DNA from 4 places in the Vibrio misgurnus genome. Region 1 is predicted to be linked to each of the others. Evidence: predicted binding sites of a transcription regulator. Region 1 holds the regulator's gene; each other region holds the start of a gene.
The links. The regulator CRP, encoded in region 1, controls carbon source genes, mostly activating them, when cyclic AMP is high. The targets are predictions, from matches to a motif close to TGTGANNNNNNTCACA.
Positions count from the first base shown of each region.

Region 2: a site for CRP is predicted at 4,617-4,632, ahead of dinG (ATP-dependent DNA helicase DinG). Genes of this name have one in related genera too.
Region 3: a site for CRP is predicted at 1,815-1,830, ahead of OOK74_RS13940 (glycogen/starch/alpha-glucan phosphorylase). Genes of this name have one in related genera too.
Region 4: a site for CRP is predicted at 5,148-5,163, ahead of mlc (sugar metabolism global transcriptional regulator Mlc). Genes of this name have one in related genera too.

Region 1 is NZ_CP113241.1:2,211,553-2,219,547, reverse strand. Features, by position in the region: gene OOK74_RS10200 (type I restriction-modification system subunit M) at 1-155, opposite strand, end outside; gene OOK74_RS10195 (aminodeoxychorismate/anthranilate synthase component II) at 557-1,150, shown strand; gene OOK74_RS10190 (aspartate aminotransferase family protein) at 1,372-2,586, shown strand; gene crp (cAMP-activated global transcriptional regulator CRP) at 2,671-3,303, opposite strand; gene OOK74_RS10180 (phosphoribulokinase) at 3,546-4,415, opposite strand; gene OOK74_RS10175 (YheU family protein) at 4,510-4,719, opposite strand; gene OOK74_RS10170 (ABC transporter ATP-binding protein) at 4,858-6,783, opposite strand; gene slyD (peptidylprolyl isomerase) at 7,020-7,622, shown strand; gene OOK74_RS10160 (isoaspartyl peptidase/L-asparaginase family protein) at 7,798-7,995, shown strand, end outside.
Region 2 is NZ_CP113241.1:1,512,475-1,520,469, forward strand. Features, by position in the region: gene lpxH (UDP-2,3-diacylglucosamine diphosphatase) at 1-550, shown strand, start outside; gene OOK74_RS07055 (EAL and HDOD domain-containing protein) at 644-1,864, shown strand; gene OOK74_RS07060 (YchJ family metal-binding protein) at 1,914-2,384, shown strand; gene OOK74_RS07065 (DUF2057 family protein) at 2,449-3,105, opposite strand; gene OOK74_RS07070 (porin) at 3,197-4,171, opposite strand; gene dinG (ATP-dependent DNA helicase DinG) at 4,680-6,755, shown strand; gene OOK74_RS07080 (sulfite exporter TauE/SafE family protein) at 6,790-7,566, shown strand; gene OOK74_RS07085 (primosomal replication protein) at 7,563-7,995, shown strand, end outside.
Region 3 is NZ_CP113242.1:479,185-487,179, forward strand. Features, by position in the region: gene malT (HTH-type transcriptional regulator MalT) at 1-1,514, opposite strand, end outside; gene OOK74_RS13940 (glycogen/starch/alpha-glucan phosphorylase) at 2,094-4,547, shown strand; gene malQ (4-alpha-glucanotransferase) at 4,636-6,816, shown strand; gene glgB (1,4-alpha-glucan branching protein GlgB) at 7,025-7,995, shown strand, end outside.
Region 4 is NZ_CP113241.1:884,158-892,152, reverse strand. Features, by position in the region: gene OOK74_RS04275 (DUF2860 domain-containing protein) at 1-258, shown strand, start outside; gene rlmA (23S rRNA (guanine(745)-N(1))-methyltransferase) at 406-1,224, shown strand; gene OOK74_RS04265 (ChaN family lipoprotein) at 1,300-2,220, shown strand; gene OOK74_RS04260 (hypothetical protein) at 2,358-2,714, shown strand; gene OOK74_RS04255 (chemotaxis protein CheV) at 2,818-3,756, opposite strand; gene mlc (sugar metabolism global transcriptional regulator Mlc) at 3,855-5,072, opposite strand; gene OOK74_RS04245 (patatin-like phospholipase family protein) at 5,291-6,439, opposite strand; gene cydH (cytochrome bd-I oxidase subunit CydH) at 6,455-6,631, opposite strand; gene OOK74_RS04235 (porin family protein) at 6,679-7,269, shown strand; gene OOK74_RS04230 (sodium-dependent transporter) at 7,762-7,995, shown strand, end outside.

The DNA of each region.
Region 1 (7,995 bases):
GCTTCTTTACTTGGGGCAAGCACACATTCAAGGCGGCGTAGCAAGGTAAATGGCAAAATCACCCGACCGTATTGCGATTGTTTGAAATCACCGCGCAGCAGATCGGCAACAGACCAGATAAAGGCCGCGACCTGAGAGAAGTTGTTGTTAGTCATAAAAGCTACTTTATTAATAGGCTAATTTTGTGCGTAATGGTGGGGATTTTACCCTAAAATGTGTAGGCATTTGAAAATATGCAGTCATATTTGGGATGTTAACCTGTACATTGATAGATACTTCGGTGTGATCATCTGCATTGCAGCATTTCGTGATTTCAGTCATGCTGATCAAGGCTTGTGTGCGTCAGCTCGGTTGCGTGAAAAATTATGAGTAAATGACGCAGATTAAAACAAGGTAGAACTTGATGAACACCCTGATTACTGTATCCGCAAGGAACGTGATCATCATAAGGGAACGCGGTCAGCGTTTTTAAATTTTACGAATTTCTATTCATCAAAGCCTATTTATCATAAGCATCTGCTTTGATGCCTCTACAATTCAATTAGTTAGGTTTTTTATGCTGCTGATGATCGATAACTACGATTCGTTTACTTACAACCTGTATCAATACTTCTGTGAGTTAGGGGCCAAGGTTAAGGTGGTGCGCAATGATCAGATTGATCTCGATGGTATTGAGGCTTTAGCGCCGAGCCATTTGGTGATCTCTCCCGGGCCTTGTACCCCAAATGAGGCGGGCATTTCGCTGGCGGCGATTGAGCATTTTGCTGGCCAGCTACCGATTTTAGGTGTCTGTTTGGGGCACCAAGCGATGGCGCAAGCGTTTGGTGGTCAAGTGGTGCGCGCACGTCAGGTGATGCACGGTAAAACCTCGCTGATCCGCCATAGCGGACAAGGCTTATTTGCTGGACTGAATAATCCACTGACCGTGACTCGCTATCACTCATTGGTGGTGAAAAATGAGACGCTACCGGAGTGCTTTGAGCTAACCGCATGGACAGAGCTCAGTGATGGTCGTGTTGATGAAATCATGGGCTTTCAACATAAAAGCCTAGCACTAGAAGCAGTGCAGTTTCACCCTGAGTCGATTAAAACCGAGCAGGGTCACCAGTTGTTGGCCAATTTCTTACGGCGCGATACCCTTCCTACTTGAGGCTGCAGTGGTGTTGGCTACGTTCCTTCACCCCAATCACATAGTTTACCTATGCTCATGGGGATTCACTCACTTGCCTCCTAGCTGCAACTCCAAGTTGTTTGGGTATAGTGCTTCGTTTTCTGAGCTATTTTCAATTTTTCATAAAAAAAAGCTTCATAAAAAAACGTTTTTATTGCATAAGTAATCATTAGTGGCGCAGTGTTGCAAGGGAGTGGTTAATGATGATGGAAGCGAGTGTCGATCGGAGTTGGTTTGATGAGGTAATGGTACCTTGCTATAACCCGATGGAGTTTATCCCAGTCAAAGGTCGTGGGGCACGAGTTTGGGATCAAAGCGGAGCGGAGTATATCGATTTCGCTGGTGGGATTGCGGTGAGTTGCTTGGGGCATTGCCACCCAGTGATGGTTGAAGCCTTAACCCATCAAGCCAATCAGCTATGGCATTTGAGTAATATCATGACCAATGAGCCAGCGCTGCGTTTAGCCAAAAAACTCACTCAAGTCAGTTTTGCTGAAAAGGTCTTTTTTGCTAACTCGGGGGCGGAAGCTAACGAAGCGGCCCTGAAACTGGCTCGTCGTTATGCGGCGGATGTGTATGGCGCTGAAAAATCGGAAATCATTGCTTTTAATCAAGGGTTTCATGGTCGCACTTTGTTTACCGTTTCGGTCGGTGGTCAAGCGGCCTATTCGGATGGTTTTGGGCCTAAACCGGGCGATATTGTGCATCTGCCTTATAATGATCTGGCGGCGTTACAAGCACAAATTTCTGATCGCACTTGCGCGGTGATGATGGAACCGCTGCAGGGCGAAGGCGGGATTATTGCGCCCAGCGGCGAATTTGTGCAAGCGGTACGCGAATTGTGTGACAAACACCATGCGCTGCTGATTTTTGATGAAGTACAAACTGGCAATGGTCGCACCGGTGATTTTTATGCCTATCAAGGGTTAGGGATCACGCCGGATATTCTTAGCACCGCCAAGTCGCTTGGTGGTGGTTTCCCGATTGGTGCGATTTTGACCACGGCGAAAATTGCGCAACATATGCAGGTTGGTGTGCACGGTTCGACTTATGGTGGCAATCCATTAGCGTGCGCGGTGGCGGAAGCGGTGGTCGATTTTGTGTCCCAGCCAGATATTTTGGCTGGCGTTCGGCAGCGTGAGCAGTGGATGCGTGCGGAGTTGGCAAAAATTAATCAAAAATATCACCTATTCCAAGAAGTGCGCGGTAAAGGCTTATTGCTGGGGGCGGTGTTGAATGAACAGTGGCAGGGCCGTGCACGAGATATTCTGCAAGCTGCCGGTCAGCAGGGTTTGCTGGTCTTGATGGCGGGAGCGAGTGTGGTGCGTTTTACTCCGTCATTAATCATTAGTCAGCAAGAGATTGCCGAGGGGATGGCGCGTTTAGATAGCGCTATCGCCACGCTGGTTGGTTAGTCATCCGCTGATACACTAAACTAAAAAAAGAGCCACCCAATGCAAAGGGTGGCTCTTTTTATCGATCTGGTGATCACGCAACAGTTAGCGAGTACCGTACACCACGATAGTTTTACCGTGAGCAGAGATCAGATTTTGCTCTTCTAGCATCTTGAGGATGCGGCCAACGGTTTCACGTGAACAGCCAACAATTTGACCAATCTCTTGACGGGTGATTTTGATCTGCATGCCATCAGGGTGGGTCATAGCATCAGGTTGACGTGCTAGGTTGAGCAGAGTTTGGGCAATCCGACCGGTGACGTCTAAGAACGCCAAGTCACCCACTTTTTGGCTAGTGACTTGCAGACGGCGAGCCATTTGACCTGAAAGGCGCATCAAAATATCAGGGTTAACCTGAATCAATTGACGGAATTTCTTAAATGAGATTTCAGCCACTTCACAAGGTGTTTTAGCTCGAACCCAAGCGGTACGCTCTTGGCCTTCTTCAAAGAGGCCCAGTTCACCGATGAAATCACCTTGGTTTAGGTAAGAGAGGATCATCTCTTTACCTTCTTCATCTTTAATCAGTACCGCGACTGAACCTTTAACGATGTAATACAGCGTTTCCGCTTTCTCACCCGCGTGGATCAGTGTGCTTTTTGATGGGTACTTATGAATGTGACAATGTGAAAGAAACCACTCTAGTGTTGGATCGGTTTGAGGTTTACCTAGAACCATAATTATCTCACTTCCTCTGCAGGGTACGCTTGCCGCTATCCATATTTTAGCGAAGCCTCAATTGGGTTTACTAGAATAAAAGGTGTTACCTAGTGCTGCAAGCTCTCTTATGTTTCGATTGAGAATAGTAGCGTCTTTCCAAAATGATTTCTTGATTTTAATCGTGTCACTGACCTGATTTGCTACGCAAAAATGTGCACATGATCACGGTATGAAAAGTAAGCATTCATAACTGGTCGGAGCTAGCCAATTTTTCCGGTTTCAATCAGTTGCTGCAGCAGTGGGCGTACAATTAAATCCATCGCAAAACTCATCTTGCCGCCGGGCACAACGATGGTGTTATGGCGTGACATAAATGAGCCATCAATCATCGCCAATAGGTATGGAAAATCAACGTTTTTAATGCCACGGAAGCGGATCACTACAAAACTCTCATCCAAGGTTGGGATGCCTTTCGCGTTGAGCGGGTTGGAGGTATCGACGGTCGGTACCCGTTGAAAGTTAATATGGGTGCGTGAAAATTGTGGGGTGATGAAGTTGAGGTAGTCATCCATTGAACGGACGATCGAATCCATCACTGCTTCACGTGAATGACCACGATCGCGGGTATCACGCACGTATTTCTGGATCCACTCAAGGTTAACAATCGGCACCATACCAATCAGAAAATCAACGTGCTGTGCAACATTGACTGCGCCATCAACCACACCACCGTGTAAGCCTTCATAAAACAGCACATCTGAGTTTTCTGGCAGCGCTTGCCAAGGGGTAAAGGTGCCTGGGATTTGATGGTATGGCACGGCTTCGTCAAACGAATGCAAGTAGCGGCGAACTTGGCCGGTGCCGCTTTTGCCATATTGACGAAAGAACTCTTCTAGCGCTGAGAAGTCGTTGGCTTGCGGACCAAAATAGCTGATATGGCGACCTTGTTCGCGGGCTTTGCGGATTTCACTATCCATTTCCGGGCGGGTGAAGCGATGAAAGCTGTCTCCCTCAACCCATGCTGGTTTAATGTTCATTATATTGAACATTTTACGAAACGCTTCTGAGGTGGTGGTAGTGCCGGCACCGGAAGAGCCGGTCACCGCAATGATGGGGTGTTTAGCTGACATGACAAACCTTGTCCTTAAGTCCTTGAATTGGGTGCCCACTTGGCTCCCGTTGCTCAATGACTATAGCACGGTCAAGGTTGTCGTCACTGCTGAGTTAAAATGGTTGGCATTTAATATCGACGCTTTCATGCAATTCGGAATAGACGATTGCCGCTTGCCCAGTTTGTAATTGAACGCGTACTTGGGCTATTTTGTCCTCCAGTGACACTTCTATATCGCCATAATCTGTACCTTCACGCAGCACAAATTCTCGGATCAAATTGTCGAGTGTTGCTGGCGCAATTTGTTGCCAGGGGATGATCATCAATACCTCTTGATTTGATAACAGATTGCTCGGCTTTCACCGAATAGGTTGCCGAGTGTCTGTGCTATCTCGCTGTCCATCAAGTGGTCCAGCGAGATAACCAGCGTCGGGGTTAGGCGGTTTGTGCGCTAGCGTGCTTTAAGCGTTAAATTGCTGTTCCATCTCTTCTAAGATTTCCTGTTCGCTCATCCAGGCTAGTTCGACTTGCTCTAGCTCGGATTTGGCGGCCGCTTGTTTGGCCAACACCTCAGTCAGGGTGGCTTTATTTTCGACTTGGTACAGGGCGCTATCCGCTAACTGGTTTTCCATTTCGCCGACTTGTTGGTTCAGTTGGTCGAGTTTATTTTCTAACTGGGTCAGTTTTTTGCGAATTGGCGCGGTGAGCTTACGAAAATCGGCTTCACGGCGCTTTTGCTCTTTTTTGGCCGCTGCGCTGTTGGTGCTGTTGGTGCTGTTGGTGTTACTGCTAGTTTGGGTTTCTTTGCGTTCGGCTTTTTGCTGATCGGTCAGCCATTTGTAGTAGTCATTCAAGTCACCATCAAATGGCGCAACTTGGTGATCATGCACTAAATAGAGATCATCGGTGGTGGCGCGCAGTAAGTAGCGATCGTGGCTGACGATCACCATTGCGCCTTCATAGCTTTGCAACGCTAAAGTCAGCGCCTGACGCATATCCAAATCCAGATGGTTGGTCGGTTCGTCGAGCAGCAGTAGGTTGGGCTTTTGCCATACAATCAGTGCCAGCACTAAACGGGCTTTTTCACCGCCAGAGAAAGGCGCAACTTTTTCGAGGGCTTTTTCACCATGAAACCCAAAGCTGCCTAAGTAGTTACGTAGCTCTAACTCATTTTTATCGGGGGCGATTTGCATCATGTGTTGCAGTGGCGTCTCTTCCGGATGCAGGGTTTCTAACTGATGCTGGGCAAAGTAGCCAATTTTTACCCCTTGCGAGTAGCTGCAGTCACCCGATTGTGGTTTCAGATCCCCAGAGAGCAGTTTGATCAAGGTTGATTTACCGGCTCCGTTACGGCCAAGCAAACCGATGCGGCTGCCGGGCACCAAATTCAAACGGATTTTTTCCAGAATTAAGTTATCGCCGTAGCCCGCCGCCACTTGATCCATCATCAGGATCGGGTTCGGTAGCGCGGCTGGCTCACGAAATTCAAAACTGAACGGGTTATCAAATTGGGCTGGCAGCACGGTTTCCATCCGCTCTAACGCTTTGAGTCGGCTTTGTGCTTGGCGAGCTTTCGACGCTTTATAGCGGAAGCGATCAATATAGCTTTGCATGTGCGCCATCTGTTTTTGCTGCTTTTGATAGGCCGCTTGTTGCTGGAGCATTTTTTGCGCGCGTTGGTGCTCAAAGGATGAGTAGTTACCGGTGTATTCGTTTAAGGTCTGATTCTCAATATGCACAATCCGGTTGATGATTGGGTCGAGGAAGTCTCGGTCATGGGAAATCAGGATCAGCGTACCAGGATAGCTTTGTAACCAACGTTCGAGCCACATTACCGCATCCAAATCTAAGTGGTTGGTCGGCTCATCGAGCAGCAGTAAATCTGAGCGGCAAATCAGTGCTTGTGCCAGGTTTAAACGCATTCGCCAACCACCGGAAAATTGGGTCAGATTCCAGCTCATCTGTGGTTGTGAAAAGCCCAAGCCGTCCAGCAGCTCTGAGGCGCGAGCACGAATACTATAACCACCGACCATCTCGATTTTGCCGTGCAGCTCCGCCACTCTCGTGCCGTTATCGGCCATTTCCGCCTCAGCTAATTGACGTTCTAGCTCGCGATATTCGCGATCACCATCAATCACATACTCCAGTGCGGTGCGATCTAGGGCTGGGGTTTCTTGCGCTACCCAAGCTAATTCCCAATAGGCGGGTTGGCTGAACGATCCCGCATCAATTGAGAGTTCATCTTTCAGCAATGCAAACAGGGTTGATTTACCACAGCCGTTTTTACCGACTAAACCGACTTTATCGCCGGGATGAATGGTGGCTGAAGCGTGCTCAAGGAGGGGTTTACCGCCGCGCAGTAGCTGAATATCAGAAAAGGTAATCATAAAAAATCGTTTATCGCCGGTTGAATTTGCGCTCGGAATAGTAGGTGGAATAAGGATAAAAGTCGATCATTATACCGATTCGGGTATGATTGCGCCGAGTCAGCATGCCGATCCGTCGATGATGGGAATTTTTAAGCCGGAGTAATTGAGTTTCTGCGTGTGATCTTCATAATATCGACAACTTTCTTCTTTTGGCGGGTATTTGGCCGTCGAGAGACAACCTCCCTGGAGCAGTTATGAAAATTGAAAAAAACACGGTAGCAAGTCTTGCTTACCAATTGACTATCGAAGATGGCGTGGTAGTGGATCAGTCTACGGTTGAAGCACCACTGGATTACCTGCACGGTCACAATAACCTGATTTCAGGTCTTGAGCGTGAGCTAGAAGGCAAAGTGGCGGGCGATAAGTTTACCGTAACGATTGCACCGGAAGATGCGTATGGCGAACACAATGCTGACTTAGTGCAACGTGTTCCTGCGGATGTGTTCCAAGGTGTTGATGAGTTGGAAGTGGGTATGCGTTTCTTGGCCGATACCGATCAAGGCCCGATCCCAGTTGAAATCACTGAAGTTGATGGTGATGAAGTGGTGGTTGATGGTAACCACATGCTGGCTGGTCAATCACTGACTTTCAGTGTTGAAGTTGTCGCGGTACGCGCAGCTACTGAAGAAGAGATGGCACACGGTCATATTCACCAAGAAGGTGGCTGCTGTGGTGGTCATGATCATGACCACGATCATGAAGGCGGTTGCTGTGGTGGCGAAGGCCACGATCACGACCATCACGGTCATGGTAAAAAAGAAGGCTGCTGTGGCGGCGGTAGCTGCGGTTCACACTAAGTGTTAAGCAGCCGACTAGCTGATAACAGATTGGTCTAGTCAGGTCTATTGGCAAAGCGCTCACCGCGATCCGGTTAGCGCTTTTTTTGTGGCTGATTTTTTGCTTTTTATCGATAGACTACGCCTTAAGTCCCATACCACCATGATGCGTGGTATACCGTTGGAGAAACTGGTTATGAGTCATCCTATTGCGATCGCCATTCATGGTGGTGTTGGCAGCGTGTTATCTGCACAAATCGATGCCCCGTTACGTGCTGAAATTCTCACTACATTAGAGCAAGCTGTGCGTGCCGGACATCAATTGTTAGTGCAAGGCACTGATGCGTTAGATGCAGTGGTGGCGGCCGTGACGGTATTGGAAGACTCACCACTG
Region 2 (7,995 bases), 700 kb from region 1:
CCAACTGACGCAACAAGGTGTCCCCTGCTATTTGATCAAAGGCAACCGTGATTTTTTACTCGGACCACAGTTTGCCAAACAGACCGGTGTACAATTGCTGGCGGATGAAGCGGTAGTTGATTTATATGGACAAACAGCCGTCTTGCTGCACGGTGATACCCTCTGCACCCAAGATACTCGCTATCTCGCTTTTCGTAACAAAGTTCACCAACCTTGGCTGCAGCGCTTGTTTGCATTATTGCCCTTTGCACTACGCCAGCGCATAGTAAGCAAGATTCAGTCTGATATTCGAGATCATAAACAGCACAAATCGATGCAGATCATGGATGTTACACCCAGTGAAGTGCTAAAGGTCATGCAACATCATCAGGTTGACTTAATGATCCACGGCCACACTCATCGCCCGGCGATTCACCAGATTGTGGCCGATCAAAATAAGCCAAAAACACGCATTGTATTAGGTGATTGGTATGAGCAAAGTTCAGTATTAGCCTATTCTAAGCACATAAACTACCAATTATTGTCTAAACCGCTTAAAAATAGCAGTTGATTGTATGCTAATAAAGGGACGTTTACGGGATAAACGTCTTCGTATAATCAATAGTGAATAATAAATGAACAAGACTGAAGGATAGATGAGCCTGTGAAATATTCATACGTAGCCAGACAACCGATTTTAGATCGCGATAAATGTACTATCGGCTATGAATTACTGTTTCGAGATGGGCCTAAAAATACCTTTCCAGATATCGATCCTGAAGAGGCAACCAGTCGATTACTTTCCGATCACTTTTTGAGCGCGCATTACAAGACCCTTGGCGATCACCTTGGCTTTGTTAACTTTCCTTATCAAAGTCTGATCAATATGATCCCGACCTTATTTCCAGTTAAAAGCTTAGTGATTGAGATCCTCGAAGACTGCCCCCCGAGTGATGAATTGCTTAATGCGGTCAAAAAAATGGCTCATTATGGCTATAAAATCGCTCTCGATGACTTTATTCCCAGCAATGAATGGCAAGCTTTTTTGCCTTATATTTCGATCATCAAGTTTGATATCCGTTTAGTGCCGATCCCGAAAGCTCGCCTATTCATCAATAAACTGCGAGCAACCAAGATTGAGTTCTTAGCTGAAAAAGTAGAAAGTTATCAAGAGTTTGAAGAGGCTAAAACCGCTGGATTTCACTACTTTCAAGGCTACTTTTTTAGTAAACCAGAAATAATTCAACGCAAAGCATTACAGCCCTCTTTTCTTGCTGTGGTCAACTTACTAAGAGAGGTCTCCAAGCCCGAGGTCGATTTTGGAAAAATCGAAGCCATTGTCGCTCAAGATGTCTCGCTGTCTTATAAATTACTCAGTTTTGTTAACTCATCGACCAATGTGTGCACCAAAATTCAATCGTTTCGCCAAGCCTTGGCTTATTTAGGACTACAGAAATTACGCAGATTTATTGCGTTAATGGCGGTCGCTTCAACACAAGATCCTAAACCTGAGTATTTATATGATCTGGCAATTTTACGTGCCCGTTTCTGTGAACGGTTGTGCGAGAAAGTCACTCCAACCATCAATGCTGAGGCCGGTTTTCTCACCGGAATGTTCTCATTACTCGATAGCTTACTTGACCAGCCTTTAGACTCGATTGTGCATGAAATACCCATCGAAGAAGAGATTAAAGTAGCATTAACCCAAGGTAGCGGCACGCTTGGGCAGATCCTGAATTTAAACAAAGCGTATGAAATGGCCGACTGGGAACAAGTGCTAGCCCTGACTAAAGCCCTCAATCTACCCAGTGATGCGCTCAACGAATGTTATATCGAAGCGATCAAATGGAGCGAAGATCTACTCGGCGCACAAGCTGGTAATTAAGCCCATCGATAGTTAAACTTGGCGGCTCGATCATCGGCTGAATATTGTTATGTCCTGTTATTGCGGAAATACCCCATCCTATGCCTTGTGCTGCCAACCGATCCATCATGATCCGTTGCTAGCCAAAACCCCAGAGCAACTGATGCGGGCACGCTTTAGTGCCCACATGCTGCAAGATGTTGATTTTGTGATCAAAACTTACCATCCATCTTGTCATGCCGAGGATGAACGCCAAGCGATCAGCGAATCGGTACACAGCCACTGGCAACGCCTCGAAGTGCTGGCTGCCGAGCCTGGCACGACCAGCGAGGAAGGATTTGTACAGTTTCGTGCCTATTTTGAGCAACAAGGCAAAGAGCAGTGCCTTGCTGAGCGCTCGCGTTTTGTGCGTGAAAATGGGGCTTGGTACTATATTGATGGTGAATTTATTGATGGCGAATTTGCCGCCACACCGAAACAGAGGCGCAATGACCCTTGCGCCTGTGGTAGTGGCAAAAAATTTAAAAAGTGTTGTGGGTAAAAAATGAATAAAAAAGCCAAGCAATTACCGACTTGGCTTATTCACCTTATAGCGCTACCACGCTTCATTGCTGGTCAATGATCCATTTTTGAAATTCTTTTCGCTCCCTCTCAGAAGCCGTCTGGTAAAGTTTTTTTAGCTCATCGAGCAAATCCGTAGGGTGATCAACACCCTCAACCGATGTTACTACCGCTTGGCCATCGATATTATTTACCGTGATATAGCTCAAACCTACCGCTGCTACACCTTGATCTTTATTATATTGTTCGATGTCTTGGGTAAAATCACGGCCTAACCTTATCCCTTCAATATGCAGTTGATCTTGCTGTTTAGCCACTTCAGATCCATCGGCATACTTCAATTGCCATTGTAATGATCCAATTAATCGCTTGGCTTCAAAAGCATTTTTATAGTTAGGCAACGCAAACGAGAGTATGTCATCTACCGCGGTAAATTTAACCACGATTAACTCGCCATAAACTCGCTCAACTTTGTCCTTATTAACAAATACCGGATTGTATTGAAATAAGATTTGGTTAACACCATTCGGCAGTTCTACCGTTTTGGTCGTGTCGAGTAAGCCTCCGATTAACTTAGGCTTAGCCATGTTAACCACTTTCAGATCAACAAATTCAGGAATTTCCAAAATGACTTTAGCGTGAACATGCAGTGATACCAGCACTAATGAGAGCGAGGCAACTAGCTTTAGAAATAGATTCATTTGATTACATCCTTAACTCTTTTCGCCAACGTTATACCTAATCTATAAAAAAACCCAGCCATCGCTGGGTTTTTATTCAGGTAACAGTTAATTACCAGTAAACACGTGCACCAATTGCTAAATTGTTTTCAGCATCGGCTTTATCTTCTTTGTTGTAGCCGTACTCAACATAGGTACGTCCCCAGCTAGCAAATTTGTATTCCACACCTGCATAACCAGTTTTTAGATCGCCAGCAGCTTTAGTGTCGGCAAATTGGAAACCGCCATACACGCTGGTTTTATCGGCAACTTTGATGATAGTACCGATACTTAATGCATCAGAGCTTTCATCCACACCTTTATTATCGCGATCAATATGAGCATAAGTTACACCAAATAGCGCATCACCAAAGGTGTATTCCGCGGTAACTTCTACTGACGTAGAATCGATGTCATGTACAACATCATTACCACTTTTTTCATCTTTAGTCGTTGTCTTATCTGTGTACTGAACTACACCGGCATGCAAAGTCAGATCAGCGATTGAGGTACCAACAAACAGTTCATACAACTCTGGAGCTGAATCACGCTCATCTAAATTATAAGAAGCCTTAAGCCAAAAAGCTTCTTTGGTCAGCTCATATTTAACCATATTTGGTTGCCAAAAATATTCGTCAGCAAGACCTTTGTCATATAAATAGTATGCAGAACCACCATAGACATAAGAGTACTCAGCACCGTATACATCATCGGCAATCGGTGAGCTTTGACCAAAGATCAACGACCCCATAGTATCACTTGCGACGCCAATATAGTGTTGACGGTTAGACCAGTCACTACTAATACCCACTTCAACCAGGCCAATAAGGTTTAGGCCATCGGCAATTTTGTATGATGCATCAATACCGGCACGAGAAGAGCTAGCATCAATTTTTGCGTCCGACTCACCTTTAGCATCGGTAAATTTAATATTTTCACGGAGCTGACCGTAAAAATTCACTGTACCTTCATCTGACTTGATGATTTCAACTGCGTTAACAGAACTTGCGCCAGCAAGCACTGCAAGTGCTAATAATGTTTTTTTCATATTAATCCACTGCCTTTTCTTAAGTTGGGAATTCCCTATCCGGTTCCCTGTTTTTGTGATGATGGCTTGCTAACTCTTTGTTTAGTCATAACCACCACTGTGCGTGACTAAGATTGCAAAAGAATATTCTGCATGTCAAATATCATAAAAAAAACCAACAAAAAAAATATAAAATGAAAAATATCATAGCGTTACACTTATTGCAGTGATTTTTTCGAGCGACTTCTGAACTAGAAGTCAGACAGGGTCGAAATGCTAATTGCAAGGCTAGACAGCACAAAACTCCAAGAGAAAACCACAAAATATGAAAATATAGTTTTTAATAAAAACTTCATCACCTAGATCAAGGGATATATTTTTCACGCAACCAAGCAAACCCGGCACCTCAAAAGTTCATTTTTATTTCGTGATCCAGATCAAACTTTGAATCAAAACCATGGAATTTCGTGACCTAGGTATCACGGATTGAACTGTGCTACCATCACGGCAACGTACTTTAGGCTCCCTTATGCTGACAAAAAACATCCAAGACTCGATCCGCAACAGTTATCACAATCTACAACATCAACTGGATAACTTTATTCCACGACGCGCGCAAAATTTTCTGGTAGCTGAAATCGCGAAGACACTGAGTGGCAACTATCACCCATCGAACCGAATCTTGGTGGCCGAAGCCGGAACCGGCATTGGTAAATCCCTCTCTTATTTAATGGCGGCGATCCCGGTTGCACTGGTCAATCGACGTAAAGTTGTGGTATCCACCGCGACGGTAGCGCTGCAAGAGCAACTGCTGAATAAAGATCTGCCGCTTTACCGGCGCATCAGTGATCAAAGCTTTTCCTTTATTCTGGCTAAGGGACGTCAACGTTATTGCTGTAGCGAGCGTTTAGCCGCCACTTGCACCGCCGATGATGCACAAATAGCCCTGTTCGAAAGCAAACCGAAACCGCAAGATACCGCATTGTTGAATGAGCTTTATAACGCGCTCAACCAAGGCAAATGGGATGGTGATCGCGACGCTTGGCCAACCCCGATTGCCGATCATTTATGGGCGATGATTGTCAGTGATAAACACAGCTGTAATGGCAGTTTTAGCGCTCATCGCCACTGTCCATTTCAAAAAGCACGTTCCGAGTTAGATAAAGCGGATGTGATTATTGCCAATCATAGTTTGGTGATGGCGGATGCTGATTTAGGTGGTGGGGTGATCCTGCCTGCGCCGGAAGAGACAATCTACGTATTTGATGAAGCGCATCATTTACCAACTGTCGCGCGCGAGCATGCCTCAGCGGCCGCCACATTAAAAGGCGCAGCCAGTTGGCTAGAAAAACTCAATCAATCATTAGCCAAATTTACCGCTTTGGGTGATGAGAAGCGTGCCGAGCGATTTGCACAAGAAGCTCGCGAGGCAATGCAGTTTTTAATTCCCACGTTAGGTCAACTGCCTAAACAATTTGTCGCCCAGCAATTTGTCGAGGGTATCTACCGCTTTGAACATGGTGAGTTACCGGCGTGGCTGGCCGAAGAGTCGCAAGCACTAAGTAAGGCGGCGCAGAAAACCACACAAGCTATAGGCAAAATTACCGATTTAATTGCGGAAAAGGTCAAAGAGGGCGAATTGGCGGCCAGAATTGCCGAACCGGCATTAGGCGAACTCGGGTTTTATATTCAACGTTTAGAAAATCTCAGCCAAGTTTGGCAACTGATGGCCAAACCCAATCAAGATAAAGGTGCGCCGCTGGCTCGTTGGTTAGAGATCAGTACCGAACGTGAAGGCGACTATTTAGTCAGCGTATCACCGCTAGAAATTGGTTGGCAGCTTGATAAGCAAATCTGGAGCCGCTGTATTGGCGCAGTGCTGACATCTGCCACGTTGAGAGCCTTAAATTCGTTTAGCTTTTTCTGCCGCCAAGCAGGGATCAGTGAAAAAGCCGAGGATGGGGTACAATTTTTGGCCCTCGCCTCACCATTTGATTATGCCACGCAAGGAGAATTGCTCATTCCTAACATGGCGCTTGAGCCACAAGCGGCAGGTTATACCGCGTATTTAGCCGATAAAGTACTCTGCTACTTACAAGCAGATAAAGCCAACTTGGTGCTGTTTGCTTCCTATTGGCAAATGCGTGAAGTGGCAGAAATTTTACAAAAAGAGCTGACTAAGCGAGGTTGGGTATTGCAAATCCAAGGCGAAAAATCACGCCAAGAAATTCTAAATCAACATAAAAAACTAATAAAAAAGCAAAAAACCAGTATTTTATTTGGCACTGGCAGTTTTTCGGAAGGACTGGATCTGCCGGGCGATTTATTGGAGAACGTGATCATCACCAAAATCCCATTTGCGGTGCCAACTTCCCCCGTCGAGCAAGCTCATGCCGAGTATATTGAGCAATTCGGTGGCAATCCATTTATGCAGATCACCGTTCCACAAGCCAGTAAAAAGCTCATCCAGTCGGTTGGCCGTTTACTGCGTAAAGAACGTGATTCTGGTAGAGTAGTCATCCTTGATCGGCGAGTCGTCTCTAAGCGTTACGGAAAAGCATTATTGGATGCCTTACCGCCGTTTAAACGTACCATCGAATACTAATTATAACGAATCATCGACTTAGGATGCGCTTTTGATGGAATGGATAGAACCCACCACTCTAGTGGTGCTGGCTCTGGTGGCTTTTATCGCCGGATTTATTGATGCGGTCGCCGGTGGCGGTGGCATGCTGACGGTGCCGGCTCTGCTGTCACTCGGTTTGCCTCCTCACCTTGCATTAGGCACCAACAAACTCGCAGCGACATTTGCCTCTTCAACCGCAGCGTGGGCTTACTATCGACAAAAATTGTTTGATCCGGCTTGTTGGAAACGTGCTTTTATTGCCACCTTACTTGGCGCGATAACCGGTACTCTAACCGTTGATGCGATCAGCACCGAATGGCTCGCCAAAGTGCTACCATTACTGATCTTAGCCGCCGCTCTCTATACGGTATGGCATCGTCCGCAGTCCAATCGGCAAAGCACTACCCCACAACCTTGCCCCAAATTGCAGCGTAAACAAATTTTACAAGGTCTCGGGTTAGGTTTTTATGACGGTTTAGCGGGGCCGGGCACTGGCGCATTTTGGACGGTCAGTTCAATGGCGCTATACCGCTTTAATATTTTGTTCGCTTCAGGACTTGCTAAGGCGATGAACTTTACCAGTAACTTCTCCTCACTGGTGATATTTGCCCTGCTCGGCCATATTAACTGGTTACTCGGCCTGACCATGGGCATCTGCTTAATGGCGGGAGCATGGGTCGGAGCGCATTCCGCCATTCGTTTTGGCGCGCGTTTTATTCGGCCACTGTTTATTGTGCTGGTGACTTTGCTCGCCACAAAACTGGCTTACGATGCATGGTGGATAACATGATCGATAAATACACCAAACTGGATGAGGCGCTCAACGAGCTCAAATCTTCTGCGGCACATGTGGATCGCCAACGCGGTGAACACACCCAACCATTATTTGATGCGGTGCTGTTTCATTGTCATGGTAAGCTGTTGACACCTTGTGTTGCCGAAGCCTATGCCACTTTGCAAGCCTTGATCCGCGAAAAAGAGAGTGGCCGTTTGACCGCACTACGCGCTGAATATTTATCCGAACGTTTATTAGCACAAATCGCGGCGCTTAAGCGTGAGATTTCAACCCAAAATGTGCGCCGTAAAGAGCCGAAGCCCACCGGTTATTTTAAAAAGCCCATTAATGCGCTTTACCAAGAATTGGCGCAGCATCAGGATTGGGAACGTCGGCTGATGGAACTGGTGCGTGATAAAGAGCTATTGCTGGCGCAAGCGCCCC
Region 3 (7,995 bases), on a different replicon from region 1:
CCCAACACATGATTCACTTCACCGACCACTGAAGTGGCCACAATACGGCTACGATAGGTGGTGTGATCCAGTTGGCTCAAAGCCAGCTCGGCCAATTCTAATGCTTTTTCCGGCTCATTTTGGTTGATCGCCACTTGTGCGCGCAGTGCGTTAAACTCGCCTTGTTCTTTGGTGGAAAGTTTGACATTAAGCGCGGTCATCTCATTGGCGGCTTTCGCCAATAAAGCTCCTACATCATTATAACGGTGCTGACTTTGGGCGAGCCAAGCTTGCAGCATGCACAGTTTCGGCTCCCGATACAGCTGGCTTGGGGAGAGTTGATTAATGGCGGATTCCAGCACTTCTAGCTCGCCTTGGTTAAACATCTTCCAACCAAATTGGCTCAAAATACTGGCCAATAGTTCGCTATCTTGTGCTAAATGCGCATGACGCAAAGCTTGATGAGGGGTAGCTGCGTTTAACCAAGCTTTGGCCGCCGCGCGTTGTAAATCTTGCTCTTGCTGCGGAACGCGAGCTTGGCGTTGATGGGCCAAAAATTCGGCAAATAAGTTATGGAAGCGATACCAGTTGTTTTCTCCCTCTAAGGGCGAAATAAACAAGCCAAAGCGATTGAGTGATTCAATCATCGCCAGCGCATCATCACGTCCGGTGAGGCTACTCACCAAGGCATCGTCGAAGTGATCTAGGACGGAGCATTGCATTAAGAAATAGCGGGTTTCGTCATCGAGCAGATCGAACACTTCTTCGACCAAATAATCCCACAAATGAGAGTGATTAAAGTGTGCCACTGATTCAACAGTTTGCGCGAGCGTGCGCTGTTGGTGCTGAGCTTGGAGCGCGATTAATTGAAGTGCCGATGGCCAGCCTTCTACGTAGTCACGCAGATGGGTGGCTGTCAGTGTATCAATCCCATCGGCCACGCGTTGATTGAAAAAGCGCGTGGTTTCTTCGGTATCAAAGGCCAACAGTTCATTGCCAATCTCAATCATTAAGTCGCGTACGCGCAGATTGGCAGTGCCTAGCGGTGGAGTGGAACGGCTAGTAACCACGAGCGTTAAATTATCGGGCATGTGCTTGAGGAAAAAGCGCATCGCTTCATGAATGGTTTCATCACTGATTAAGTGATAGTCATCCAGCACTACATAACATTCATTGTGGTAATCGGCCAGTTCGGAAAACACTTCACTAAACAGTGAATGCAGCGAGGAGAATTGACGTTTCTCGGCTAATTTTTGGGCATTGGGGCAGGCATTATGGCTAGCTTTGTTGATTGCTTGCAGCAGATAGTTGATAAATCGAAACGGGTCGTTATCACTCTCATCAATGCTGTACCAACCGACATTCGGTTTATCCGACAACCACTGCGCGGCCATGGTGGTCTTGCCATAACCGGCTGGGGAGCGAAATAGCACTAATTTATAGCAGGTAGCGTGTTGCAATAAGTCCAGAACACGGGGGCGAACGATCGCATTATGCAAGCGTCCTGGGCGAGTTAACTTCGAAGGGATCCACATCTTCTTTCTCTCGTCTATTTACTACCAGAGCTTCATGCTCTTGGGGCAGATCATGTTCAGTGATCTGCGGGTGGGAGAGGTGAGTACGCGAGGCATATCACACTCAGATAGAGCGATGTTACTTGAAGTTATTCGGTGCGTTGATTGAGCCATGCTGAGTTTTTCGTGTTGTTCACGTTTTAGAGTTAACTACGCCCTAGATTTGTGAGTGTTATCACTAATTATACTTATCTGGCATCCGATTATTGGCTCATCCCCTACCTAATCTGCTGAAAAAATCGGTAATAACGAAGAGTTTATTGCGATCTATTTCACATAGTGAGTAATTGTTCAACAATCGAACAGCCAAACTTTTATTAAGCCTAACTATGGTTAATCAGTTGGAGGTGTGATCCGAATCACCGCTAGCGGTGATTCAGTTGCCGATTGATGCGATTCAGATCACTCACCACAGAAGACTGCGCCTCTACGCCTTGTTATCTCCTCCTAATTGGCCAGAAAAATAGGAGGATGTTTTGTGTACGTCATCAAGGCAGGATAGGGATCAGATGAATTAGAACCATAACCTGAGATTTCACAATGAAACCTACTCAACAGAAACAGTTTGACAAGAAGTTGTTCCAAGCCAACGTGAAGCGCCATTTGAGCGCGACTTACGCGACAACCGTGGAGCAGGCTTCTGCACGTGCTTGGTACTTAGCCATGGGACGCGCTTTGGCTGAATTTACTACCTTTGATCTGCTACAAACCGAGCAAGATCCACGCATCCTCAACAGCAAAGGTCTTAACTACCTATCGTTAGAATTTTTGATTGGCCGCTTAACCGGTAATAATTTGATCAGTATGGGCGTGTATGAAGCCGTGACCGAAGCGATGGGCGAGCTGGGACAAAACCTGACCGATCTACTGGAAGAAGAGCGCGATCCTTCTTTGGGTAATGGTGGCTTAGGCCGTCTGGCGGCCTGTTTTATGGACTCTTGCGCTGCGCAAGAGTACCCGACCGTGGGTTATGGTTTGCATTATGAATATGGTCTGTTTAAGCAGTCATTTGAACAGGGCCATCAGCAAGAAGCACCGGATGCTTGGTGTGGTGTGGAAGGCTACCCTTGGGAAGTCGCTCGCCCAGAATTAAAGCAAGAAATTGGTTTTTATGGTCACGTAGAAGTGATCAATCACAATGGTAAAGAGCAGCGCCGCTGGGTACCGGGCATGTTAGTACAAGCCATGCCATGGGATTTACCGATTGTTGGTTACCAAAGTAATACGGTTTATCCGCTGCGTTTATGGGAATGTCGTGCGATTGCACCGTTCTCGCTGGCCAGCTTTAACAATGGTGATTATTTTGAAGCGCAGCACGCATTGATCGATGCTGGTAACATCACCAAAGTGTTGTATCCGAATGATAACCATGAAAAAGGCAAAACTCTGCGTTTGATGCAGCAGTATTTCCACAGTGCCGCTTCGATCCACGATATTTTGCGTCGCCATGAGGCCGCAGGTCATGCGTTGGTTGATCTGCCTAAATATCAAACCATCCAGTTGAATGATACTCACCCGACCATCTCGATCCCTGAGTTGATGCGTATTTTGATTGATGAAAAGCAATTATCGTGGGAAGCCGCGTGGGCAATCTGTTCCAAAACCTTCGCTTACACCAACCACACCTTGTTGCCTGAAGCCTTAGAAACATGGAGTGAGTCGCTGATCCAACGTCTATTGCCACGGCATATGGAGATCATTTACGAGATCAACCATCGCTTCTTGCAAGATGTGCGCGCTAAGTGGCCGGGTGATGTCGCGAAACAGCAAAAGCTGTCGATCATTGAAGAAGGTTTCCATCGCATGGTGCGCATGGCCAACTTATGTGTGGTGGGATCCTATGCGGTCAATGGCGTAGCGGCACTGCACTCTGAATTGGTCAAGCGTGATCTGTTCCCTGAATTTGTCGATCTGTATCCGGGTAAAATTCAAAATGTGACCAACGGTATTACCCCTCGCCGCTGGCTGAAGTTCTGTAACCCAGGCTTATCTGCGCTGATTTCGGAAAAAATTGGCCATGAGTGGCCAGCTAAATTGGATCAATTGAGCAAAGTGGCGCAGTACGCGGAAGATGCCGCATTCCAGAAACGCTTTATGGAAGTGAAAAAAGCCAATAAGGTGCGTCTGGCAGAGTGGGTGAAAGATCACATGGATATCGAACTCGATACGAATGCGATCTTCGATGTACAAATCAAACGTCTGCATGAGTACAAACGTCAGCACCTCAATATGCTGCATATCCTGTCGCTCTATCATCGTTTGATCAATGATCCAAGCTTCGATATGCATCCACGCGTGGTGTTCTTCGCCGCGAAAGCAGCGCCGGGTTACCACCTTGCCAAAGAGATCATTTACGCGCTCAACATGATCGCGCACAAAGTGAATAACGATCCGCGAATTGGCAACAAACTCAAAGTGGTGTTCATTCCGGATTATCGAGTAAGCATGGCCGAAATCATTATTCCGGCGGCGGATGTTTCGGAGCAAATCTCGACAGCAGGTAAAGAAGCATCGGGTACCGGCAACATGAAGATGGCGCTTAATGGGGCGTTAACCATCGGTACTATGGATGGTGCAAACGTTGAGATCCGTGAAGAAGTCGGTGATGACAACATCTATATCTTTGGTCTGGAAGTCGATGGTGTAGAAGCGCTGAAAGCGCGTGGTTATAACCCATTTGATTTCTACCATGCTGATCCATTGCTCAAAGCCTCGGTTGATTTACTGCTTGGTGATGAGTTCACTCCTGGCGAGCCTGGTAAGCTGCGTGCAACTTATGACAGCTTACTCAATGGTGGCGATCCTTATTTGGTACTGGCGGATTTTGCTTCTTACGTGACTGCGCAGACGGCAATTGATAAACAGTATCGTGATCAAGCTGGCTGGGCTAAGAAAGCGATTCTGAATACCGCGCTAGTCGGTAAATTCAGCTCCGACCGTAGTATCCGCGATTATGTGAATAACATTTGGCAATTGAACGCCGTCGCGCGTTAAGCCCTTTGGGTGGGGCTGGTTTTTACAGTCCCACCTTTTATTACCTTACCCTACATGGAAGTGGAAAGTTGTCCCTTCGGAGAGAGCGATGAATCAAGACAATGTATTAAAACAAGTCGCTGCAATGGCAAATATTGCCGATCGATATGTCAGCGCTTGGGGCAGTGAAGCCCAAGTTGAAGACGACACTATCCGTCGTCTTTTGGCGTCTCTTGGCTATGACACCAGTAGTGATCAAGCTTTGCTGCAATCGGCAGAGAAGAAACACAAAAAAGATGTATTGGATCCGGTACTCGTGGTGCACCAAGGTGCGGTGATTGAAGTGCCGCTCTATCTTGGCGTGAGTGCCCGTGAAAGTGAATTTGATTGGTGTTTGCAGACTGAGCAAGGCGAGGTGTTAGAAGGCTATCTGCAATCACAAATTGTGCGTGATGAGCGTGCCCAAGGTGGGCCTTTGGTGTTTATGTTACCCACTGATTTACCGTTGGGTTATCACCAATTATTGATTGCTCGTAAGCGCCGTAAAGTTCCGTACCAAATGACGCTGATTGTTACGCCATCGGCCTGTTATAAGCAGCCAGCTTTAAGCCAAGGCAAAAAGCTATGGGGACCGAGCGTCCAACTGTATACCTTGCGTACTCAGCACAACTGGGGGATGGGCGACTTTGGCGATTTGAAACAGTTGGTGGCGGATATTGCGTCTCGCGGTGGTGATTTTGTCGGTTTAAACCCGATCCACGCTCTGTTTCCGGCCAATCCTGAAGGGGCTAGCCCCTATAGCCCATCATCGCGTCGTTGGCTCAATATTTTGTATATTGATGTCAGTTCCGTGCCTGAGTTTGCATTAAGTGCCCAAGCACAACAAAAGGTTGGTAGCGCTGATTTTCAGTTGCGACTACAAAAAGTGCGTGACGCACACTGGGTTAATTACACTGAAGTGGCAGAGCTAAAAATGAGCGTATTGCCACTGCTGTTTGCCGAGTTTAAAACCCGCCATCTGGATAAACAGACCGAACGCGCGCGCGCTTTCTTGAGTTTTGTGGCTGAAGGTGGTGACAGTTTATTACACCAAGCGGCATTCGATGCGCTGCATGCCCAATTACATGCGGCAGATAGTTCGGTATGGGGCTGGCCTGTTTTCCCTGAAAAATATCGTCGTTTTGATAGCAGTGCCGTTCAGAAATTTATTGAAGATCATCAAGATCAGGTAAATATCTACCTGTACCTACAGTGGGTAGCCGATACACAGATCCACGAAGTCCAGTCATTAGCGGAAGAAAAAGGCATGGCGGTGGGTTTGTATCGTGACCTTGCGGTTGGCGTGGCGGATTCGGGCAGTGAAACCTGGGCGGATCATGGTAATTTGCTGCAAGATGTCAGCATTGGCGCACCGCCGGATGTGCTCGGGCCTTTGGGGCAAAACTGGGGCTTACCACCACTTAACCCACAAGTTTTGCAAGCCACAGCCTATGATGCGTACATCAAACTGCTGCGGGCTAATATGAAGCATTGCGGTGCACTGCGGATTGACCATGTGCTGGGTTTGCTGCGTTTATGGTGGATCCCGAAAGGGGAAAATGCTACCAAAGGTGCGTATATCTACTATCCGGTCAAAGATATGTTGGCGATTTTGGCGCTGGAATCGCACCGTCATCAGTGCAGCGTGATTGGTGAAGATTTGGGCACGGTACCGGATGAAATCGTCGAGTTGCTGCGTGATGCAGGGGTTCACTCGTACAAAGTCTTCTTCTTTGAAACCTCAAAGCAAGATGGTGGTTATGTTTCACCTGCCCATTACGCCGAGCAATCGATGGCGGCACTTTGTACTCATGATATGCCGACTTTGCGTGGTTTTTGGCACTGTGATGATCTGAAAATGGGCCGTGAAATTGGCCTCTATCCAGATGAGGATCAGTTGCAAGGTTTGTTTGCCGATCGTTTAAAATCGAAACAAGGCATTCTCGATTCTGTAGCTTGGCACGGTTATTTACCTGCGGGAATTGGCCGTGATGCCACGTTAGTGCCGATGGATCGCTATTTGAGTGAAGCATTGCAACTGCATCTCGCGGCTGGCTCATCAGCCTTGCTCAGTGTGCAGTTAGAAGATTGGTTAGAGATGGATAAACCAGTCAATATTCCGGGTACGGTCAATGAATATCCCAACTGGCGTCGTAAATTATCGATGAATCTAGACGAGATCTTCGCCCGTGAAGAAGTGAATCGGATCGCGACACGTTTAACCGAGGTGCGCAGTAAAGCCAGTCAATAAAGCGTTTAGTGACCAATTGCTTAACAATCACCGAAAGAAGTTTCGGATTGGTCACTCTTTCCTGCCCGATAAGTCCGGTAAGATGGAGACACGCTTGGCCCGCGATTTGCGGGCTTTGTTTTATACCCCAATAACTTGAAGGCGCTGATCCAATATTCCGCTTTTTAAGCCACAAGGGATATCTCGTGAGTTAGGTTAGGAGTTAGCTTTGAAGAGCACGAAAAATCCATCATCGATCCCAGCAATATATGATCAGTTAGCGCGAGCGGCGTTCGCCGATCCTTTTTCATTTTTAGGTCCTTATCTTACTGAGCAACAAAGTAGATTACGAGTTTGGATGCCAGAGGCGGATAAAGTCGAGTTAGTGGTGGAGGGGCAGCCGCGTATTGAATTAGAGCGTGAAAGCCCTGGCGGTTTTATACTCAACGATTGCCATAACTTGCGCGACACTCACTACCAGTTGGCGGTAGATTGGGCGGGGATCGAGCAGCTGATTGATGATCCATACCAATATCATGCGATTTATGCTGAATATGAAGATTTACATACCCCAAAGCAGATGTATCACCAGTTAGGGGCGCAGTTTGTCACTTTATCCCGTGCTGGTAAAACGGTGTCTGGCGTGCGTTTTCTGGTTTATGCACCACATGCCACTGCGTGTAGTTTAATTGGGGCATTTAACCATTGGGACGGTCGTCGTCATCCGATGCAGCGCCTAGACTACGGGATATGGGGGATTTTTATTCCTGGTTTGAGCGAAGGCGTGCAGTACAAATTTGAACTCAAAGGCCCACAGGGTGAAGGTTTACCGCATAAAGCCGATCCGTGGGGCTGCTATGCCGAGCAGTACCCTTCTTTTGCTTCGGTGACTTACGATCATCGTCGCTATCAGTGGCAAGACCATGCATGGCAACAGCGTCCTGTAACCGAAAAACGTAAGCAAGCGCTCTCGTTTTATGAGCTGCATGTCGGCTCATGGAAGCGGGGCGAACACGGCGAATTGTTGAACTATCGTCAATTAGCCGATCAATTAGTGCCTTATCTGCTTGAGATGGGTTACACCCATGTTGAACTGATGCCTGTGGCGGAACATCCGTTTTATGGTTCTTGGGGTTACCAGCCGATTGGTTTGTTTGCACCAACCAGTCGTTATGGCTCGCCTGATGACTTTAAATATCT
Region 4 (7,995 bases), 1.2 Mb from region 1:
CATTTTTTCGGCCAGCAAGCATTATTTATGACTCTCAGCTATGGCCAAGAAGACTACCAGACCGAACACCCGATTTTTTCCGCAACACGCGATGCTCAACGCTGGAGTGCATTTGCACTGTACGCTTATCGCGCACCATTTGGCTGGAAAAACGTATCACTGAACGCCATGGCTGGTATCCGAGAAACCAATGACGTGATCAACTTTTTTGATCAAAAATCCACTTTCCTCTCAACCGGGATCGCCTTTAACTTCTAACCAGTCAACTGACTCGCTGAGGCCGTGATTTAATTACGAGCCTCAGCGAGTCAGTAAAAGTTGAGCAGCGCTAAAACCAGCGTGTCACTTTTTATTTGATGCCACTATCGCTAAACTTAGCCGTCAATTTCGTTGTTTGAGACCACCATGACCTTTTTATGCCCCCTTTGCGAGCATCCACTCGTGCTAAATCACAACGCCTATTCTTGTGTTAATCGCCATCAGTTTGATGTCGCGAAAGAGGGCTATGTCAACTTGATGCCCGTCCAGCACAAACGCTCCAAAGATCCCGGCGATAACCAAGAGATGACCCAAGCTCGTCGACGTTTTTTACAAACCGGCCACTACGCGCCGATGCGTGAAAAAGTCGCGCAGCTGTGCCAAAAATACCTCACCGGCCATCAACAAACCCTGCTGGATATTGGTTGTGGCGAAGGCTACTACACCGATTTTTTTGCTAATGCTGTGCGCCAACAAGATGATTTGGCGCAAACGGTGGGGTTAGATATCTCTAAAGTCGCGATCCGTTACGCGGCAAAACGCTACCCAGATTGCCAATTTACCGTCGCCTCTAGCCACCGACTGCCATTTGCCGATCAAAGCCTTGCAGCTGTGATCCGCATCTATGCCCCTTGCAAAGAGAGTGAATTACAGCGCTGTGTACAACAAGGTGGCGTGGTGATCACCGTCACTCCTGCTGCACGTCATCTCTACCAATTTAAACAAGGCATTTATGACCAAGTACGCTTGCATCCAGAGCAAGCAGAGACCTTAGATGGGTTTGAACTGGTTGAAGAGTGCCAACTGCACTACCCAATGACACTCAATGGCTCAGAAGCGGCCGATCTTTTGCAAATGACCCCTTTCGCATGGCGAGCCAGTGAGACATTTAAACAGCAAGTCGGCAACAGCGAAACTTTTATGTGTGAAGCGGATTTTATGCTGCGAGTTTATTTACGAAAATAACTGATAATAATTCTCATTGATTGCGTATATGAGAGGCCTCCAGTACCATAAGCTTCATTTTATGGAGGCCATTTTATGCGCATGATTGCTGCACTGTTTCTTGCTATTAGTCTGACCGGCTGCTCAACAGCCCCCTCACCAATCAATACATTCTACGATTATCAGCTGGCGACACCACAAGGTGAATGGATCTCTATTCACCAACTTCCGTCTGAGATTAAAAATGCCGATGTTATCTTGATAGGAGAATGGCATACCCACGCTGGTATCCATCGCTTCCAGACTGATCTGCTTAAACAATTAGCCGAACAGGGTCACGCGATGACACTTTCGATGGAGCAATTTACCCGTGATGCCCAACCAGTGCTCAATGAGTATTTAGCGGGTAAAATTGGTGAGCAGTACCTGATCCAACAAAGCAATGCTTGGCCAAATTATGAAAGTGACTACCGCCCTTTAGTCGAACTGGCCAAAAGCCAACAACTGCCCATTCTAGCCGCTAATGCCCCGAAGCCCATCGTGCGCTGTATTGGTCAAATCGGCATTGAGTATATTGAGCGGCTAACCCCAGAGCAGCGCCAGTGGCTAGCAGCTGAAATCAACACTCAAGATTCGCCTTATAAACGCACCTTTATGGCTTCCATGCATCATGGCAATCCGGCTCAAAACGAAAATCAGTATGCTGCGCAAGTGACTTGGGATGAAACCATGGCCGAAAGTATTGTTACCTATCTTGCCGCCCATCCAGAACGCCAAGTATTGCACATTGCCGGTATGTTCCATACTCAACAGGGATTAGGAACCGCGGCCTCGATTCTACGTCGTAACCCAGAGCTCAACGTGGTGATCATTACCCCGGTCGGTGATGTCACCCATACTAGCCTTGATTATCAACTGCAGGTGCTAACGCCACCAGTGCGCTATGTGCAAAAAGCCCATCAAGCGGCTGCAATCCAAGCGCTGAAAAATCGCAATACTGATCTCATCTGCCAATAATACTCGGCTCTATCACTACAGGTCTAAAAATAGGCACAGCATTTGCTTGCCTATTTTTATCGGTAACGAACAAAAAGCGCACAAGTTTTTTCGATTGCCGCCGATACATTATCTGAGTGATGAGTTAGGAGAGAGAAATGAACCCAGTAGGCGCAGGAACCGTACAAACACGGCCATCCCACCCCAATCTAATTTCTCAGGCCCCAATTAAGCCAGACTCGACAACGACACCGTTATCAGTCGAATCGAACCGAGTGACTTTATCAGAAGAAGGTCGAGCCTTGTTGGCGGCATTACAGGAGCTTGAACGAGGCAGTACCGTTCCCACCAGTAAAGATAAGACGGTAGGAGATAAGGTGGAATCTTTCACCTATGGGGCATTAGGTATGGATCACCCAGATAACATGAAAAAAGTCGAGGACTCCTCCTACTCCGCAGGGCAATATCTTTCCGCAGCGGCAACCATAGGTGGTATTGTACTCGCCTTATTATGACCCATCACAGCTCAGCTGTGGTTGTGATAACACTATGATGGTAATTCATCGCGGTTTACACAAGGCTCAGGTGAGAGCCTTGCGTCTAGAACAAGTCAAAATATTAAGCCAACACTTCTCTCAGCCGCTCTTGAACCACTTGTACCAGCAAATCAGGTTGGAATTTAGAAATAAAACGGTTACAACCCACTTTCTGCACCATCGCTTCATTAAAGCTGCCACTGAGCGAAGTATTCAGTGTGATATAAAGATCTTGCATGCGCGGATCATTGCGCACTTCATTGGTCAGCTTATAGCCATCCATGCCTGGCATTTCGGCATCGGTGATCATCAACAGTAACTCTTGATAAATATTCTTACCTTGGTCGCACCAGGTTTGCAAAAGATGCAGCGCTTCTAAACCGTCACGACATTCGATGATGTTCAAACCAAGCTGTGAAAGGGTATCTTTTACTTGATTGCGTGCAGTTGAAGAGTCGTCAACGATTAACACCGTACGTCCTACCATATTATCGAGCAAAGCATGATCCAACACTTGTGCCGAGATCGAGGCATCATAATGCACAATTTCAGCCAGCACTTTCTCAACATCAATAATCTCGACGATTTGATTGTGCTCTTTAATATGAGTTATCGCAGTCAAATAATTAGCTTTACCGGCCGATTTGGGCGGTGGTTGGATTTCAGTCCACGCGGTATTAATAATGTTGCGCACCTGCCCAACCAGAAAACCCTGCACACTACGGTTATATTCGGTAATGATCAGGTTTTGTTCCGCCGCAGGATCTCGAGAGGGAGGAAAACCAATCGCTGAACGTAAATCGATCACCGGTACCGGCTCACCACGCAGTGAGGCAACTCCGGTGATGTGTGGGTGCGATCCAGGCATGCGAGTCAAACGTGGAACTTTGATGACTTCTTTCACTTTAAACACGTTGATCGCAAAGATTTGACGACTATTGAGGCTAAACAGTAACAGCTCCAATCGATTTTCACCGACCAGATTCGTACGTTGATCGACCGTGTTCAAAATGCTTGACATACAAAATTCCGTTCAATAAAGAGTTCGCTAACAGTATACCGCTAGCTTACGCTTAAAATCCAAGTAAGACTGATATTCTCACCAAGAAAATCATTAAGTTAACCTTCTACCACTTTCATTAATAACAGGCCGTCATACAACGCCTGCTTGATCAATGCCGCACCAGGCATGGTCGCCTGTTTATAAAAACGTGACTCCACCAATGGCAAATCTTGATGATAAACCGGCAAACTCTGCTCACGAATACACTGCTCAATCGAAGGGTATAAAATCGCTTTCGCTTGATTAATCACACCACCAATCAAGATTTTTTCTGGGTTAAATAGGTTAATCACAATCGCAATCGCAGCGCCTAAATAACGGCCCAGTTGTTGAATGACATCGACAGCCAGTGAGTCACCGTCCGCCGCAGCGGCACAAATATCCTCAATCGAAATTTCTTCACTGGCAGCCAGGCAACTCGCTTCCCCTTCCATAATACGGGTTGTGACTTGATCGCGAATCGCTTGTGAAGATGCCACCGTTTCTAAGCAGCCATAATTTCCGCAATGACATGGTTTACCTTTAGGGTCAATTTGAATATGCCCTAAATCACCAATATTGCCATGTCGGCCTTGCAACACTCGCCCATCCAACACAATGCCAGCACCTAACCCATGATGAATAGAAATTAATATTGAATTATCAACATCTTGAGCATGACCAAACAATTTCTCAGCTAACGCCCAAGCCCGGGTATCATTGGCAACAAACACCGGTAGCCCTGTCGCTTTATAAATTGCCGGTCCTAACGCTAAGTTTTTCACATTGTAATGCGGCATTTGTAGCACAATGCCTTGTTCAGAATTCACTAAACCTGGCAGGGTAATCGCAATGCTGGTTACCCGATCTAACTGAGTGGCATAAGTTTGGAAAAACTCTTCAATTTCAAACAATAAACGGGAAAGTACATCATCTTGATCAATTTCATGAATATCAATTTTGGTATCGATCAGTACTTCACCACCCAGTTCGTGCAACGCAATGGTCAAATAGCCTCGGCCAAGACGCATCGAAAGAAATTGCCACCCGAAATTATTGGTTTGCAAACCAACCGCAGGACGCCCTCGACTGGTGGCTTCTTGTACTGTCGTTTCATGAATTAAATGGGCATCAATCAATTCGCGGGTAATTTTGGTGATACTGGCTGGCGCAAGCTCACTCTCCTTTGATAAATCAATACGAGAGATTGGCCCTTTTTGGTCGATCAGTTTATATACGCGGCCAGCATTGATCTGCTTGATATGATCAATATGGCCGGGTTGAGCCATGTACATGCGGCGCTCCGAAATTCAACAACAAACTAATTTTTTTACTTTGCGAAGTAATTGTGAAGCTATTTGTCAAATAGGCGTGACAAGTATCACGCACATCTCTAGAAGTTTGTGTTTTATATCCAATTATTGGGCTTTATATTCCGACAATAATCGACGTAGAAGATATGCCTTAGTGGGGCAACTACACGGAGTGAATATCTAAATGACAATTCAAACCATCAACGACATAATTCGCTTGCCTGATGATATGTGGTCAAGAATTGCTCGCCAGCTTTAAGACCCAGTTGATAATCATGCAGTAAGGCTTGTGATGAACTGAGCAGCGAGTTGGCGTGCAGCGGTTCACTTGGCATAATTTGAACAATAAAAGTGTCATTATGCTGCAGATTAAGAAATTCACAGGTCAATGCATAAGTCTGATAATGCACCATCAATAAATCGGCCAACCCAGCATCAAATTGACTGCCAAATAAGTGGCTGAACCGATAAATATCATCGGCACCGAATAGCCAACGCCCACCATTGAGTGCAGGGAAATGTTTTTCGCCCTGCTGCAGCTTCGCTCTTAGCCTTTGCTGGTGTAGAAAATCACGCCACTCTTGACGCCATCCTGACCATTTATGCTGTAATCGTTGTTGTAAATAATTCAACTGCTCGGGCCACCACTCTGGGAGAGCAACCACAGATGGCACAGCGGTATGATCATGCTCGGGGATAAATTCAGTGCGGATCACGGTAATACAACGAGCTTGTTTACGCCAAGCTTCTTGCACCGGAATCGACGCTGAAACACCGCCATCAATGTAGCTCTTACCCGCAAACGTAACCGGTTCTGGGTACAAACCCGGTATCGCACAAGTCGCCAGTAGCACTTGCTGCCAATCGCTGCCCAACATTGGCAAATAAGCATCTTTTAGGTTATCAACTTCAGTCACGGCGGCATAAGCCTTGCGTTGACCTAACGTTTGACGAGCAAGCTCCAAATTTAGACCATAAGGAGATTCACACACCCGATCTAATGCCCACTGCATATTGATATATTGCCTACGCCGTACGTAGCTCAATAAATGGAAAAACTCGCTACGAGTGGTCAACTCTAAGATAAACGCTTTGCTTAACCCCACTTGACCGGATAAAAAGGCGCACAAATTCATAGCACCCGCCGAAGTGCCATAAAACTCATGGAAAGGATCAAAATTAGCAAGAAGAAACGCATCTAATACACCAGCGGTAAATATTCCTCTCTGGCCACCACCTTGAGCAACCAAAGCCTGTTTACCACCGATGTATTTTGCAAAATGCTGCGTGTTGAGCTTCGGCCCAGCATCAGAAACCACGCCTCCACAATTTAGCGGCAAGATATTCATCGATAAATACCTAGGCTAGTGGATAAGGGTAATTGCTCCAAATCCCAGTAAAATGCCAAAAATGATCACGACTATTGCTAATGCATATTTCAGATCTTGTTCCATAACACCTCCTTGATCATCCAGCAAAGTAATAGCATCGGTGTGAAGTATCTTCAAGAATTGTGGTTTTTTTGTGCATAATTCTGCCATTACTATCACAATAAAAGCATCGTCAAAAACTTGGCTAGGGTTTAGATATGCGTAAAATATTTTTATTTATTTTCAATGCGTTACTTTTAATTTTTTCATCATTGGTCAATGCTGAGTGGATGTTGACCCCTTCGATTGGCTATTCATTAGGCGGTAAAGTTATTGACCAAAATAGTAATAAATATAATCTGGATAGTTCGACTCACTATGCTATAGCGCTTGAAATGCCCTATGAAAAAGGGCGAGTCGGCTTATTTTATTCCGCCCAACCCACTCAAGTTGAAACCCTGCCTAATCAAGATGCGCATCTGCATTCGCTGCATTTTCAAAGTAGCATTTACTACCCGATGTCACCACAGCTCTCCTCTTTCCTTGGCTTAGGCATTGGCGGTACCTACACCGACGTAAGCTGGGCCGATAATAAATACGGCTTCTCCGCGAGTGCCTTTGGTGGGTTGGAATATAGAATCGCGACACACATTGCGCTCAATGCACAACTTCGCTGGCTAGGCTCGATGGTTGACAATGATTCAAGCGCAAACTGTACTCTGCCATCTTCAGAAAACTGTGTCATAAAATTTAAGTCCGATTGGCTCAATCAAGCTTCGGTGCAAATTGGGCTGACTATCCGCCTATAAAGCAAGTTTTAACAGACTCACAAAACGGGATATACCTTCTAGAGTGTGGTGTTTTTTTGGACAAATACGCTTTGTTTAATCTTAGACAATTGTATTGATGATGAGCCGATACTTCAGTCATATTCACTAGATTCGTCACTAAGTTGCCCGATATTGCTCGCTATAAGTTGACATACAAAACAAATACAACCTTGTTTTAACATAAATCCAACCAACCGATTGTATTGCCACTCAATCAATAACACGGTAGTCTCAAACGATTGCCTAGCTGATTATTTCAGTTTTCGCAAACACACAGCGCATAAATAAGAATAAAATTCTAGGTTTTCACTCAGCAATCGATATATATAACTAACTTTTTGCGGAATCATGGATGATAGCACAAAAGTTTATCGGACAAACACCGTACCGGTGACTTAGGTGTTGCCATTCTCAGATTCAGCAAGTGCTGACGAATAGTTTCATCCCCTAGGATATGACAAGGAGTTGTTTATGAAACGAGAACAATGGGGATCCCGAGTAGGATTCGTGTTAGCTGCCGTAGGGTCAGCGATTGGCCTGGGAAACATCTGGCGTTTCCCTTATATGGCTTACGAAAATGGTGGAGGCGCATTCTTCATTCCTTATCTTTTCGCGATGATCACTGCGGGGATCCCGTTTATGATCCTCGAGTTCAGCATGGGACAAAAAAATCGTGGTTCTGCACCGAAAACCCTCGCCAAAATT